2 regions of the Streptomyces sp. NPDC059477 genome follow, and region 2 is predicted to be linked to the other one. Evidence: riboswitches for the same ligand, from Rfam matches in the RefSeq annotation. Region 2 holds a riboswitch; the other holds the start of a gene.

Region 1 (7,559 bases), on a different contig from region 2:
AAGCGGCCCGTGCGGTGGCCGAGTACGAGGCGTACGCCACCTCGCTCGCGGTGCTGCGCCGGCGGGGCAGCCGGGGCCGGGCCCGCGCCGACTTCGTATCCCGCGAGCGGGAGCTGCTCGGCGAGCTGTGGCGCCGCCGGGACCTCGCGGCCCCGGCCCTGGCCCACGCGGCCCACGCCACGGCCCCGCCGCCCCCGGTCCCGCCCTGGCCGCCGTACCCGAGCGGCGGGTACGGCAGCGGATACGGGACCGGCTACGGCACCGGCTACGGGACCGGCCACGACGGCGGCCACGGCACCGGTCACCCGGGCCCCGGCGCTTCCGTCACACCGCACCCCGCGTACCACCACAACCCTTACCGCACCTGAGGCCGAGGCGGGCCGTCAGGGATTGAGGCCCTTGCCGCGCAGCCAGGCCAGCGGGTCCACGCCGCCACCCGACCCGGTGTGCACCTCCAGGTGCAGATGGGCCCCGGTGACATTGCCGGTGGCGCCGACCCGTCCGATGACATCGCCGGTGGTGACCTGCTGGCCGACGCTGACGCTGATCGAGGACTGGTGCGCGTACCAGATCTCGGTGCCGTCATCGAGGGTGAGCACGGTCTTGTAGCCGTACGAACCGTCCCAGCCGGCCTGGGTGATGGTGCCGGAGTGGACGGCCTTGATGAGGGTGCCGGTGGGGGCGGCGAAGTCGAGGCCGGTGTGGTAGCCGGAGGACCACAGCGAGCCGGCCTGGCCGTAGGTCGAGGTGAGGGTGTACGAGGAGGTCGGCAGCGCGAACTGCCTTGCCAGCTCGGCGAGGCGCTCTTCCTCGGCCTTGCGCGCGGCTTCCTCCTCCGCCTTCTTCTTCTCGGCGGCGGCCTTCTCGCGGGCTTCCTGCTCCGCCTTCTCGGCGGCCTCGGCGGCCTCCTTCTCGGCGGCGGCCAGGAGCGCCTCGGTGGCCTTGGTGTCGAGCTGCTCCTGCTGGCTCTCGGCCTGCGCCATGATCCGGGCGCGCAGCGCCTCACCGGCGTCGGTGGTGCCCTGCTCGCTGTCGGCCGGGGTGACGCCGAGGCTGCTGAGCGGGGTGGCCTCGATCGCGGTGGCCGGCTCGGCGGTGTCCTCGCCGTCGTCCGTGAAGGTGGCGAGGTCGGGCAGGGAGATGGCGACCGGCGGCTTGCCGGTCTGCGCGGTGGCCATGCCGCCCGCGCCGACGGCGGCTATGACACCGACGCCGAGGACCGTGGAGCTGCGGGCCAGTCCGCCGCGGGCGAGTCCGCCGCGCTGCTTGGCGACGCGATGCCGGCCGCCACGGACCGGGCGGACGGTCTCCGCGGTGGGGTTCCATTCCTCCCACGGGCCCTCATCGGTGCGGGGGCCGCCGTAGACGACGGTGTCGTCGGTGCGCTGGGCGGGCACGAACGGGGCCCCTGGAGCAGGCCGGTTGGACGCCACGTAGGCGTACTCCTTTCCTTCCCTCATCGCCTACCGGGTTAGCTGACGGGTTCGGAGAGGAAGGTCTCCTACGCGCGTCAATCAGCCATGTCTCCATGGCGACGTACGCCCGATTCACCCCAAGTTGGTGGTTCCCCGGTTCCCTCGCGGAATTCGGCGCTTGAGCACGGAGCCGACTCTTGTGACGGCTGGGACGACCGCGCTGCGTTATCGGACAGTAATAGAACCCAGGGGTGATTTCCAAGCGCTTCCACTTGATCTTTAACGCTCTTACGCCGGACGTACAGGCTATGAGCGGCGAAAATCGGGCGAGTCGACCGCCTCATCAGGGCCGTTCGGGCAGTGCCAATTTCTGACGGTGACTCAGATGTTATGCGGAGGGCAGTCACTCACTTACCCACCGTGACCGAGCTCCGGCCGGTCGTACGCCGGACCCGGCCGCCGGACCGCGAGCAGCGCCATGTCGTCCGTCATCCAGCCCCCGGCATGTCCACGCACCTCTTCGGCCAGGGCCGCCACCAGTTCCTCCGGCCCGCCGAAGAGCCGCCCCGCCAGCCGCTCCTCCGGTTCGAAGAACGTCCCGTGCCCGTCCCGCGCCTCCGACAGCCCGTCGGTGAACAGCAGCAGCGTGGCCCCGCCCGGGAACTCCGCCTCCTGCGCCCGGTCCGGCCAGCTGCCCAGATCCCCCATCCCCAGCGGCAGCGCGGGCTCGTCGGCGGACAGCGCGCACAGCGTGCCGTCGGCGTACAGCAGCAGCGGCCCGGGGTGGCCGCGGTTGACCATCCGTACGATCCCGTGGCCGTGCGGGATCTCGGCGAGCACGGCGGTGGTGAACCCCTCGAAGGCGTCGAGCCCGTCCCGCCGGGTGCCCTCGCGGGCCAGCGCCCGCTCCAGCCGCGCGGCGACCGCCTCCAGCGTCGCCTCCTGCTCGGCGGCCTCGCGGAACGCCCCGATCAGCACGGCCACGGCGGCCACCGCGCCCATGCCCTTGCCGCGCACGTCCCCGAGCACCAGCCGGACGCCGTGCGGGGTGTCCTGCACCGCGTACAGATCGCCGCCGATGAACGCGCCCGCCTGCGCGGCCTCGTAGCGGGCGGCGATCTCGAAACCGCCGATCCGCTCGTCGGGTTCCGGCAGCACCGCGCGCTGCGCGGCCTCGGCGATCTCCCGGGCGGAGGCCAGCCGGGCGCTGCTGCGCCGCACCAGCGTGTTGATCAGCACGGCCAGCACCGCGACGGTCGCCACCGTGACGACCTCGGTGATCGTCTCCGCCGCGAACGGCTGGTCCACCCCGAAATGCACCACGAACAGCACCAGCACCGCCGCGATCCCGGTCAGCACGGTGTAGCGCCGCCCGAACAGCGGCGCGGCGACCAGGGGCGCGGCCGTGAAGAACGGCACGCCGGTGAACTGTTTCGGGGTCACGTACTCGTACAGCGCGCCGCCGACGATCAGCAGGACCGGCAGCAGCCGTACGAACGGGCGTGCGTAGGAGACGCTCCCCGACCGCTCCGGCCGCCCCTGCGGCGACTGCGGCGACTGCGGCCCTTGCATGCCCGCCGCGCTCCCCGGTGGCCCGGTGTACGGCCCCTCACCCTGCGCCTCACCCGGCCCCACCACGCGTCTCCCGCCTCGTCTCCCGCCGCAGATCCTCGCCGGTCCCGGCCCGGCCTCCTTGGTCCAGGGTTGCCGCAGCGGGGCGGCCCGGCGAGCCGGGGCGGCCGACCGGATGACACGACGACCGGCCGGGGGGTGGGGGTGGGTGGGGGTCCAAGTGGGGGACGGGGGGAGACGGGAGGGGATGGAGGGATGGGTGGGACGGGGGGGGACCCGTTGGTCGGGAAAACACTCAGGGCCGGAATCCGTGATCCGGATTCCGGCCCTGAGCCTTGAGTAGCGGGGACAGGATTTGAACCTGCGACCTCTGGGTTATGAGCCCAGCGAGCTACCGAGCTGCTCCACCCCGCGTCGTTGTGTTCACCAGCATACGCCATGGAATGGACGTGCTGCACACAGGTATGCGGACGGGGGTCCTGCTCAGCCCAGCAGGTGGGTGTTCGGGGACTTGGCCTGGTGCTCGTACTCCGGGAGTACGACGACCGTGGCGCCGGACGTGGTCAGCAGGCCGGTGCCGTCGGCGGCTGTGACGAAGGTGTCCGGCTCGCGCCACGCGGTCACCACGCGGCGGACGCCCGCGTCCAGGATCAGCCGGGCGCAGGGGCGGGGCCGGGACGCGCGGTGTGCGCAGGGTTCCAGGCTGGAGTAGACGGTCGCGCCGGGCAGGCGTGGTTCGGCGGGGTCGATCTTCGCGAGGGCCGCCTCCTCGGCGTGTACGACGGGGTCGGCGCCCTCGCGGGAGTGGCCCCGGGCCAGTTCGGTGCCGTCCGCGGCGACGACGACCGCGCCCACGCTGAACGCGGTCCGCGAGGGCGGGCAGTCCGCCGCCAGGGCGCAGGCCAGCCGGAGCCAGTGCCGGTCGGCGGCGAACGGGACCTCGGCCGGGCCGGGGGCGGTGGGCTCGTAGCGCATGAGGACGACGTCCTCGATCCGCCGGGATTCCAGCAGCCGCAGCCGGCCGGGCGGGTAGCCGCCCGGACCGAAGAGGCGGGGAGCGGCCGGGTCGCCGACGAACAGCGGGGCGAGGACGAGGTGGAGTTCGTCGGCGAGGCCCTGGGTGAGGAGCTGGGTGTGGACCGTTCCGCCGCCCTCGACCATGAGCCGCCGGACGCCGTGCCGGTCGTGGAGGTGGGTGAGGAGGGTGTGCCAGTCGAGGTCGGGGCCCAGGGGGACGATCTCGGTGGCGGTGTCGGGGGTGGGGGTGGTGTCGGGGGTGGGGGTGGGCAGGCCGTTCGTTCGGGCGCGTTCGGCGCCCTTGTCCGTGGTGTAGAGGAGCTTGGCGCCGCCGGTGTGCCAGAACCTGGCGGTGGGGTCGAGGTCGCCCGAGCCGCTGACGGTGACCTTGAGCGGGTACGCGGGCCGTCCGGCGGCGATCCGGGCGGCGCGGCGCTCGGGGGAGTTCACGAGCAGCCGGGGGTTGTCGGCGCGGATCGTGCCGGCGCCGATCAGGATCGCGTCGACGGACGCCCGTACCTCGTCCACCCGGTCGAAGTCGGCCGGGCCGGAGAGCAGCAGGCGGTCGGGGCCGGTGTCGTCCAGGTAGCCGTCGAGGGAGACGGCGGCGGAGAGGAGGACGTGGGGGTGGGGCATGGGCTTCCCTCTGGTTCACATGTGGTGTGTGGTTCGCATTTCGCATTTGTGGTGCGCATTTGTGGTGCACATTTGATTCAAGTTTTAAGCAAAACTACACTGGCGCCATGACGACTCGCTGGCTCACCCCGGAGGAACAGCGCGCCTGGCGTGCGTACGTGGGGGGCGCTCTGCTTCTGGAGGACGCGCTCGACCGGCAGCTCCAGCAGGAGGCCGGTATGCCGCATCTGTACTACTCCATCCTGGCCCACCTCTCCGAGGCCGAGGACCGCCGGCTGCGGATGACCGACCTCGCCGGGCGGCTGAAGATCACCCGCAGCCGGCTGACGTACGCCGTCACGCGGCTGGAGCGGGACGGGCTGGTCCGGCGCGAGGACTGTCCCGGGGACCGGCGCGGCAGCATCGCCGCGCTCACGGACGCGGGGATGGCTCTGCTGGAGCGGATCGCGCCGAGTCATGTGGAGACGGTCCGGGCGGCGCTGTTCGACCGGCTCACTCCGGAGCAGGTGGGGCAGTTGGAGGAGATCTTCACTGTGGTCACGCGGGGGCTGGAGGGGGCGGGGCCCGGGGGCGGGGGCGGGGATGCGGGTCAGGGTACGGGTGGGGCGGGTGGGGATCTGCCGTGGTTGCGGCGGTCGTCGCCCTGCTCTTGAGGCATCCGTCGATCGCTCCTCTTGTGGTGCCCGCACATTGCCGTAAATCGGGTTGCTTCAACTTTCAAGTGTGACGTATGGTCGCGTTCGTCCGATGAACTGCTTCAAATCTGAAGCAGTCAGCAGCGACGCGCACCGCTCGGAGACTCGTATGTCCGACAGCTCAGCAGACAGCCCGGTCGAGGGCGGCTCGGTGGAGGGTGGCCCGGTGGAGGGTGGCTCGGTCGAGGGCGGTCCGGTGGAGGGCGGCTCGGCCCCCGCCGCCGCCATCCGTACCCGCGTCCGTGTTCCGCTCCGTTTCGGGGACGGGTACGGCGTCGACGCCGAGTTGGTCACCTTCCACGGGCTGACGGACGGGGGCGAACACCTCGCCGTCGTCCTCGGCACCCCCGCGCCCGGCGCGACGCCCCTGGTGCGGCTGCACTCCGAGTGCCTGACCGGCGATGTCCTCGGCTCCGCCCGCTGCGATTGCGGCCCGCAGCTCCGCGAGGCCGTCGAGCGCATCGCCGAGCGCGGCGGCGTCCTGCTCTACCTCCGCCAGGAGGGCCGGGGCATCGGTCTCTACAACAAGCTCGACGCGTACGCCCTCCAGGACCAGGGCCTGGACACGTACGAGGCCAACGCGGCCCTCGACCTCCCGGAGGACGCCCGCGACTACACGGTGGCGGCCCAGATGCTGGGCGCCCTCGGTATCACCGGTCTTGATCTGCTGTCCAACAATCCGGACAAGGCCGAGCAGCTCCGGGGCCTCGGGGTCACGATCCATGACCGCGTCCCGACGGGGGTCTTCAGCACGGCCCACAACGTCCGGTATCTGCGGGCGAAGGTGCTCCGGACGAGCCACACCCTGCCGCTGGGCCAGCTGACGGAGCGGACGGCGGGGTGAGGGGAGTGAGCGGAGGGAGGGGAGCGAGGCGTTGGGCGGGGGGCGCTCACACCTCGATCTCGGGCCAGCCGAGCAGCCGGGCACCGATCACCGCGGTCTGGAGGGTGTAGCGGTGCATGGGGTCGGCGGGGTTGGTGCCGGTGAGCTTGTGGATGCGGTCGAGCCGGTAGGTCAGCGCGCGCACGCTCAGGCTGAGCCGCCGGGCCGCCTCCGCGGCGACGCAGCCTGAGTCGAAGTAGGCGGTGAGGGTGTCGACCAGGGGCTTGGCACCGCCCCGGGCCTCCCGCAGCGGGCCGAGGGTGTTGCGCACCAGGTCGGTCATCGCCTGCCGGTCGCGGGTGAGCACCGGGTAGACCAGCAGGTCGGCGGCGCGCAGCACGGGTTCCCCCAGGTGGAGGCGGGCCGCCAGGTCGAGGGCGTTGAGTGCCTCCTCGTAGGAGTGGGCGACGCCACCGGCGCCGGGGTGCGCCCGGCCGATGGCGACCTGGCCGCCCTCGGTGGCGGCGTGCGCCTGCTTGGCGAAGAAGGCGAGGATCTCGTCCTGGTCGCCGGGGACGATGCAGATCAGCCGCCCGTCCTTGGTGGCGAGCAGTATCCGCCGTTCGCCGAACCGCGCGAACAGCACCTGCTCGATCTGCCGGGTGGCCGGATGGGTGTCGTCGACCGGGGTCGCGGCCTGGGCGACGGCGACCGCGTGGGCGTGCGAGAGCAGCAGCCCGAAGCGTTCGGCGCGCTCGATGATCCGGCCGACATCGCTGCGGCCGTACAGCAGGTCGTCGATGAACTCGCGCCGGGCGGCCTCCTCCCGGCGTACGGCGAGCTTCTGCGCGCGTTCGTGTCCCTCGGCGAAGGCGTCGATGGCGTGCTCGACGACCGCGAGGGCGTGTTCGCTGCCGGAGAACGGCAGGGTGGGCCAGATCGCCCGCGCCGCGGCCAGATGCCGGCGGACCTGCGTCCGCAGCCCGTGTCCGGCCTCGGCGGCCCGCTCCCCCTGGGCCCGCAGCGACTCCAGCTCGGCGCGGGTGAGCCGGCGCCCGGTGGCCCCGGCGTCGCGGACGATCTCGGCGTATCCGGCCAGGTGATCGTCGTCCCCGGTCTCGGCCACGGCTTCGTTTCCCTCTCTGAGTGATTTCCTGAACGGTTCGCCGAGCGGCTCCCCGGGTGACTCTCCGGATGAGTCTCCGGATGACTCCCCGGGTGACTCTCCGAATGGCTTACCGAACGACCGATGCGCCACCGGTGCCTGCCCCGGATGGAAGGGGTGGGACCGGTGACGCATCGATTTTGCCGGATTCTGGAAGTCGGGGGCTAGGGCCTGGGCTAGGGCATGGCGGGGGCCGGAAGCGGGACGGGAGGGGCGGGAGGAGCGGGAGGAGCGGA
Region 2 (7,559 bases):
GTCCAGGGCGCGCAGCGAGAAGACGACGTCGACCAGCTCCGCGTCCGACTCGCCCATGCCCGCGATCAGCCCCGAGCAGGCCGACAGCCCGGCCGCGTGCGCCTTGCGCACGGTGTCCACCCGGTCGGCGTACGTGTGGGTGGTCGTGATGTCGGCGTAGGTCGCCTCGGAGGTGTTCAGGTTGTGGTTGTAGGCGTCGGCGCCCGCCTCGCGCAGCCGTTCGGCCTGTCCGTCGGAGAGCAGCCCCAGACAGGCGCACACCTCGACGTCCTCGTGCTCGTCCTTGATGGCCTTGATGGTCCGCGAGACCCGGTCCACGTCCCGGTCCGTCGGGCCGCGCCCGCTCGCCACCAGGCACACCCGCTTGGCGCCGCCCGCCAGCCCCGCGGCAGCCGCGGCGGACGCCTCGTCGGGCTTCAGCCAGGTGTACTTCAGGATCCCGGCCGTGGAGCCGAGCCGCTGGGAGCAGTAGGAGCAGTCCTCCGGGCACAGGCCGGACTTGAGATTGACGAGATAGTTGAGTTTCACCCGCCGCCCGAACCAGTGCCGGCGCACCTTCCCGGCCGCGGCCACCACATCGAGCACGTCGTCGTCGGAGCCGGCGAGAACGGCCAGCGCCTCCTCGCGGGTCGGCAGCTCGCGCCGCAGCCCCTTGTCCACCAGCGTGTTCAGCAGGTCCATGAGGCCCGATCCTGGCCTACGGAGGCACTCCGGGCCAAGGAGAGTTCGTACAAAGGGGTGCGTTGGACGTGTGGGTATTGCCACACAGTGGGCGGCTGGTGGTACGGCTAGGGTCTGTTCACTGCCTACAAAATCCCGAGTGGATACCCGGGTGGATACCCGAGTGGATGGCCGAGGAGACACCCGGGTGGACAACCGCGTAGACACTCCTGCTAGATCCCACCCCTGTAGATCCCGGAGGGCCCATGGCGTTCGGCTGGATCGACGAGCAGGCGCAACTGCGCCGCCGGGCCGGGCTCGTACGGACCCTGCGTCCGCGCCCCGCCGACTCGCCGCTGCTGGACCTGGCGAGCAATGACTACCTGGGGCTGGCCCGGCATCCGGAGGTCGTCGAGGGCGCGGTCGGCGCCGCCCGTACCTGGGGCGCGGGCGCGACCGGTTCCCGCCTGGTGACCGGCAGCACCGCCCTGCACGCCGATCTGGAGCGCGAACTGGCCGCCTTCTGCGGCTTCGAGGCGGCCCTCGTCTTCTCCTCCGGGTACGCGGCCAATCTCGCCGCCGTCACCGCGCTGGCCCCGCACGGCACGCTGATCGTGTCCGACGCGGGCAATCACGCCTCCCTCATCGACGGCTGCCGGCTGGCGCGCGGCACCACCCAGGTGGTCCCGCACGCCGATCCGGAAGCGGTGGCCAAGGCGCTGCGGACCCATGCGGGGCCCGCCGTCGTGGTCTCCGACACGGTGTTCTCGGTCGACGGCGACGCGGCGCCGCTCGCGGGCCTCGCCGAGGCGTGCCGGGAGCACGGGGCGGGGCTGGTGGTGGACGACGCGCACGGGCTGGGCGTGCTGGGCGAGGGCGGCCGGGGCGCGGCCCGCGCGACGGGCCTCGCGGGCGCGCCGCACGTGGTCGTCACGGCCACGCTGTCGAAGTCGCTGGGCAGTCAGGGCGGTGTCGTCCTCGGATCGGCACCGGTCATCGACCACCTCGTCAACGCCGCCCGGACCTTCATCTTCGACACCGGCCTCGCCCCGGCGGCGGCGGGCGCGGCGCTCGCCGCCCTGCGGCTGCTCGGCCGCGAGCCCGAGCGGGCGGCGCGGGCGCGAGCCGTGGCGGCGGAGCTGCACACGCGGCTGACGGCACTGGGGCTGGCGGCGGTACGGCCCGACGCGGCGGTGGTGTCCGTGCGCGCGCCGTCCCCGGAGGGGGCCGTGCGGTGGGCGGCCGACTGCCGTGCCGCCGGGCTGGCCGTGGGCTGTTTCCGCCCGCCGTCCGTGCCCGACGGAGTCTCACGGCTGCGGCTGACAGCCCGCGCGGACCTCTCCGGGGAACAGGTGGAGCACGCCGTCCGGGTCATCGGCGAGACGCGGCCCTGAATCGGCGGACCACGGCCGGGCGCCGCCCGGGAGCGGAGGTGCGGTAGAGCACGTGCTGGTGGTGGTGCTGGTGGTGGTGCTGGTGGTGGTGCTGGTGGTGCTGGTGCCGCCGTGATCAGCGGAACGCGGCCGTGAAGCCCGCCCAGCTCTCGGGGGAGAAGAGCAGCGCGGGTCCGGCCGGATCCTTGGAGTCGCGCACGGCGAGCAGTCCGGCCCCGGGGCCGCGGGGCGGCCGGGCCGTCTCGACGCAGTTGTTCGCGCCGGTGCTGTAGCTGCTGCGCAGCCACCGCACGCCGTGCAGTCGGTCACTGGACAGTACGTGTCGAGGCAGTGCGGTCATGGTGCCTCCTTATGCGCCATATGAGCCGTCACTTATCCCGGCTATACCGGCGATGCGATCCAACGAGTCCTCGGGTGAAAGGGCGTGCCTCCGAAGGGTGTTGAAGGCCTCGCTGTAGGCCGTTAGGTCTTCTTTCCGCTCCAGATAGAGGCTACTAGTCAAGTGGTCGAGAACGACTACATCCAGATCAGAAGTGCGCGAAAATGAGAAAATAACGAAAGGGCCTGTGACGCCGACATGTGCCCCGGCGGAGAACGGCAGCACCTGGAGCCGTACCTGGGGCAGTCGCGCCGCCTCCGCGAGCCGCGCGAGCTGCCGCGCCATCACCCCGGGCCCGCCCACCTCCCGCCGCAGCACGGCTTCGTCCAGTACGGCGTTCAGCTCCAGCGGCGGCCTCCCGTGCAGTACGTCCTGCCTGGCCAGGCGCACTTCCACCAGCGCGTCCAGCCGCTGATCGTCCTGCCCCTCGACGGCCGCCCGGGTCACCGCGCGGGCGTACTCCCGGGTCTGGAGCAGCCCCGGGATCACCGATGTCTCCAGTGTGCGCATGGCGGTCGCCTGTGACTCCAGACTGATGAAATCGCGGTACGTCGGCGGCAGCACACCCCGGTAGGCGTGCCACCAGTGATGCCGCCCGCTCTCCTCCGAACCGGCCAGCACCACCAGCAGTTCCCGCAGGTCGGGGTCCTGCACGCCGTACGCGTCCAGGAGCAACCGCACATCGGCCGGTTTCACCCCGCTGGCGCCGGTCTCGATCCGGCTGACCTTCGACTGGTGCCAGCCGACCAGACCGGCCGCCTCGCCGCTGGTGAGCCCCACGCGGGTGCGCAGGGAACGCAGTTCTGCGCCGAGTTTCCGGCGGCGCACCACGGGACCGTGCTGCATGGGGTACTCCTTACTCCTTCCGGGTCGCCCAAATACGCTCTGCCGTCGCAGAGTTCACCGCATTGAGCGACAGATATATGCATATCTTGGTGGATCGCCGCCTAGAGCGCCGCGCTAGTGGCAGGCTGGCGATGTAGCACCAGTCCGGGACCGTACTCGAACCATCCGCTTCGTGTCGGACTGCGGTCCCGTGGGAAAGGGACGACGTCGCCATGGCAGATCTTCTGGAAGCATCCGTCACTCTGCCGAGCGATCCCGCCTCGGTCTCCGGGGCACGAGGGTATGCGGTCGACACCCTGGCCGAATGGGGGCTGCCACCGGACAGCGACCTCGCGGACAGCGTCCGGCTCATCGTCTCCGAACTCGCCACCAACGCCGTGCAACACACGTTCGGGCAGTCACCCACCTTCACGGTGGACCTGAAACTGGAGCGCGACGAGTTGCTCCGCATCGGTGTGACGGACAGTCACCCCCGTTTCCCCAAGCGCCTCCCCGCCGCGGTGCAGCAGGACAACGGCCGCGGTCTGGTCATCATCCGCTGGCTGGCCGCCGAATGCGGCGGAAAACTCAGAGTCCGCCCCACGGCGGAGGGCGGCAAGACGGTCTCCATCGAACTCCCCTGGCCCTTCCCGTCCCGCCCGGTCACCACGGCACTACGCCAACCGGAGGGAACGTTTCGCGGGCAGCCGGGGCCACGAGGGGTTTGAGTCTCGGGGAATGACGACGGCATCGGGTCGCCGGACGGTCAGGAAACGTTTCGGCGGAGCCGGAGGTGGCGGTGGGGGCTCACGGGGATGTGAGTGGCAGGGGCCGGGATCGGCGAGGCCCGGCGGGGCCGAGCTGGTCGGCAGGGGCGCGGATCGGGATGCGGGTGGCAGGGGCGCAGTGGGGTCTGGAAGCGGCGGGAGCGCCTGGAGTGGTGGCCCCGACCCGGGACCCCTCGCAGAGGCCGGGGCGAGCCGTGAGAGCGCCCATGCGCTGCCCGCCGGGGAGACCTCGGTGCGGGGCGCGGCCGATCCCGACGTGGGGTGAGCCCGTACGGGCGGGTCGCTGGGCGGCGCGCGGCCCGTGCGGGGTGGATGAGCCGAGGGGACGGGTGTCGCCTGAGGCTGGCGGGCGATCGGGGGCGTTTCCGTTGCGCTCGGCGAACGCGGGCGTCGCCCTTGCCGGGGCCGGGGCGCTCGGCCCCGGGCGCCTTCCCGCCGAGCGGCGCTGGGGTGGTACCGGGGGCCGGTCACATCTGGCCCGACGTCCGTCGACGGACCGTCAGGGCCACCCGACGTGACGGGTTTCCGCCGTCTACGGTTCCTGCGGGGTGCGGGCCCCCTGATGGCCCGAGCGGGCCCGTCATGCCCGTACGGCGTGGCGCCGGGCCGGGGTCGTTCCGCCCGGGTGCTGGTCCGCGCCCACGGGGCGGGCCGTGGTGCCGCCTTCTGCTTTCAAGCGAGGTCGACACGGGCGGGTGCCTCTGCGCGTCGGCAGCTCGGGCACGGGTGGTTGTCTCCGTGCCTGACGGTGGCTCGGGTACGGGCGGGTGCCCGGGGCTCGTCGGCAACTTGGCCACGGGCGGGGTGCCCGGCGCTCGTCGGCAGCTCGGCCAGGGGCCGTCGCCCACGCCCGTCGGCGGCTCAGGCGCGGGCGATTTCCCCCGCCCACGTCGGCAACCAGGCCACGGGTCGTTGTCGCCGCGCGCCCGTCGGCGGCTCGGTGAGGCGCCGTCACACGCCGCCGGCCGCCGACGCCCCGCGCGGGGTCGGGAACGACCCCGGGCACTGACGGCGCGTCGGAGACGCCGTCACCACCCCGCCGGGGTCGTTTCACTCGGTGCCGCCGTCGCGGCTGCCGGAACCTGCCGAGGTGGCCGCAGGCCATCCGGCAGCGAACCTCGTGGCCGTCGCCCTGCACCGCCCGGGCGGCCACACCCGATCGGCGTCCAGGGGCACGAGGTGCACCTCGTGCCCCTGAGGCAGCCTCAGACCCACGGCCCGCCGACGCCGTTGGTGAGGCCACACCCCGGCAGGGCAGCCACGCCCCGCCGACGCACCTCGCCGCAGGCAGGTCCACGCCGCCACCGCGACCCACACCCTCCGGCACCACGGGCACTCTCAGCCGGGCCGCCCCCGGCGCCACAGCACCCTCAGCAGCAAGGCCCGCCGCACGGCGTCACCGCACCCCAGCCAACCAGGGCCGCCGCATGGCATCACGGCACCCTCAGCCAACTCAGGCCGCCGCACGGCATCACGGCACCCTCAGCCGACCCAAGGCCGCCCACGGCGTCACCGAACCCAGCCGGCAAGGCCCGCCACACGGCGTCAGCGCACCCCAGCCAACCAGGCCCGCCCCAAGGCACCCCGGCACCCTCGATCAGCCCGCCCCGCCCAGGCCGCCCCCGGCACCGCGCACCCCGAAGGGGCCCGGTGCCATCGAGGCGGCCTCGCGGAGCGGGCGTCACTTCACACGGCCGTACCAGACGCTCTTGGTCCAGATCTTCTGGAGGCGGACCACGTCCCCGGTCTTCGGGGAGTGCCAGATCTTGCCCTTACCGGCGTAGATGCCGACGTGGTAGATGTTCGAGCCGAAGTGGAAGAACACCAGGTCACCGGCCTTGCGGCTGCCGGCCGAGATGTGTTTGGTCTTGTTGTACTGCTGGGCGGCCGTACGGGGCAGCTTCTTGCCGGCCTTGTTGAACGCGTACAGCGTCAGCCCTGAGCAGTCGAAGCGGTTGGGGCCGGTGGCTCCCCACTTGTAGGGCGAGCCCTTCTTCGAAGCGGCGACCTGGAGCGCCTTGGTCGCGTGTGTGGCGGCCGATGCCTCCGAGGCGAACCCCGGAACCATGACAGAGCCACCGACGGCGGCGAGCGTCAGTGCCGAGGCCGTACCGGCCCGTGCCATGAGCGACGGGACACGATTGAGCGCGGTCATGCGCAACCCTTCGTCAGCCGCCTGTGAAGGATGACCTGTCGGATTCGGGCTGGCGAAGTAGCCCGGCCGCCCGAAGGCGGCTTCACCCCAAGGACCGCTCGGAGCCGAACTGCGCTCCGGCGACCCGTCGTGCCCGGGTCCTCCACTCCTGCCGATCCACTCCTGTCGACCGGGCATCCGGGCGGCGGCAGGATTCGGCGTCCGCCCGGACCGCCCCGCCGCGGTGGCGGGGTCTTGTCGTCAGTCAGGGATCTTCACCTACACGTGACCTAAAAACCCAATGGAATCGGGGATTTGTGGCGTTACTCACCACTCATCCGTTCGGGTGGACAACCTGGTGTGCGAACGCGTGTCAAGGTGCGCGCGAGCCCTGGACCAGCACCGGAGCCCTCCCTTCCGCCCCGTCTGGGGCGCGTTGGACGAGCGTGCCGGTTCGGCAAAATGACCATCTGATACGCCGAATGGACGTAAGCCATTTGGTCCGTTTGACACCGGAGTCCGTCGTTCCGAGTAGCCGGACGAATCCGCGCACGCGCCTGACGGGGCCTCAACTGTCGGAGCGCGGGGGCAGCGAGACCCGCGCGGTGCGGCGCTCGCCGTCCAGCACGCGCAGCGCCCGCGCGAGCGTGGGCGAGGACATCTCCGACTCGCCCCGGTGGTGCATCAGCGCGAGCGCGTCACGCAGCTCGGCCGCCTTCGCCACCAGCGCCTGCGCGGCCCGCAGCGCGCGATACGTGTCGCCGGGCCGCGCCGGATTGATCCGGCCCAGCAGATCGACCGCGTCCAGATAACGGTCGATCAGTTCGCCCTCCGCGCGGGTCAGCGCGGGCAGCGGCGGGTGCTCGGGAGGCAGCATCCCCCGCTCACCCCGTCCCCGTCGTGCGGCGGCTGCCGATGATCCGGTCCACCAGCCCGTACTCCAGCGCCTCGGGCGCCGTGAGCACCAGATCCCGCTCCATGTCCGCGCTCACCCGGTCCCGCGGACGCCCGGTGTGCCGTACGAGCATCTCCTCCAGCCGGGTGCGCACCCGCGCCAGTTCCGCCGCCTGGATCGTCAGATCGCTGGTCCGTCCCTCGATCGGCTCGGGCAGCGACGGCTGACGGACCACCATCCGGGCGCCGGGCAGCGTCAGTCGCTTGCCGGGCGTGCCGGCCGCCAGCAGCACCGCCGCCATGGAACCGGCCTGCCCCAGACAGATCGTCTCCACGTCGCAGCGCACGTACTGGATGGTGTCGTAGATCGCGGTCATCGCGCTGAAGGCACCGCCGGGGGAATTGATGTAGAGCGAGATGTCACGGTCCGGGTCCTGGTGTTCGAGATGCATGAACTGCGCCATCACATCGTTGGCCGCGATGTC

What was found. Region 2 has a riboswitch for cyclic di-AMP ahead of ACFXAZ_RS35045 (C40 family peptidase). Riboswitches for the same ligand answer to the same signal wherever they lie in the genome.
Region 1: another riboswitch for cyclic di-AMP. It lies ahead of ACFXAZ_RS29255 (M23 family metallopeptidase); the one in region 2 lies ahead of ACFXAZ_RS35045 (C40 family peptidase).

Annotation. Positions count from the first base shown of each region.
Region 1 covers NZ_JBHYUG010000075.1:21,901-29,459, forward strand. Annotated here, with positions in the region: gene ACFXAZ_RS29250 (PrsW family intramembrane metalloprotease) at 1-368, shown strand, start outside; gene ACFXAZ_RS29255 (M23 family metallopeptidase) at 384-1,433, opposite strand; cyclic di-AMP (ydaO/yuaA leader) riboswitch at 1,446-1,602, opposite strand; gene ACFXAZ_RS29260 (PP2C family protein-serine/threonine phosphatase) at 1,827-2,987, opposite strand; tRNA gene ACFXAZ_RS29265 (tRNA-Met) at 3,328-3,401, opposite strand; gene ACFXAZ_RS29270 (dihydrofolate reductase family protein) at 3,471-4,640, opposite strand; gene ACFXAZ_RS29275 (MarR family winged helix-turn-helix transcriptional regulator) at 4,748-5,293, shown strand; gene ribA (GTP cyclohydrolase II) at 5,445-6,179, shown strand; gene ACFXAZ_RS29285 (PucR family transcriptional regulator) at 6,226-7,284, opposite strand.
Region 2 covers NZ_JBHYUG010000114.1:620-8,178, reverse strand. Annotated here, with positions in the region: gene bioB (biotin synthase BioB) at 1-681, opposite strand, end outside; gene ACFXAZ_RS35065 (8-amino-7-oxononanoate synthase) at 927-2,054, shown strand; gene ACFXAZ_RS35060 (DUF397 domain-containing protein) at 2,170-2,394, opposite strand; gene ACFXAZ_RS35055 (helix-turn-helix domain-containing protein) at 2,404-3,279, opposite strand; gene ACFXAZ_RS35050 (ATP-binding protein) at 3,492-3,986, shown strand; gene ACFXAZ_RS35045 (C40 family peptidase) at 5,728-6,201, opposite strand; cyclic di-AMP (ydaO/yuaA leader) riboswitch at 6,205-6,411, opposite strand; gene ACFXAZ_RS35040 (hypothetical protein) at 6,749-7,057, opposite strand; gene ACFXAZ_RS35035 (ATP-dependent Clp protease proteolytic subunit) at 7,065-7,559, opposite strand, start outside.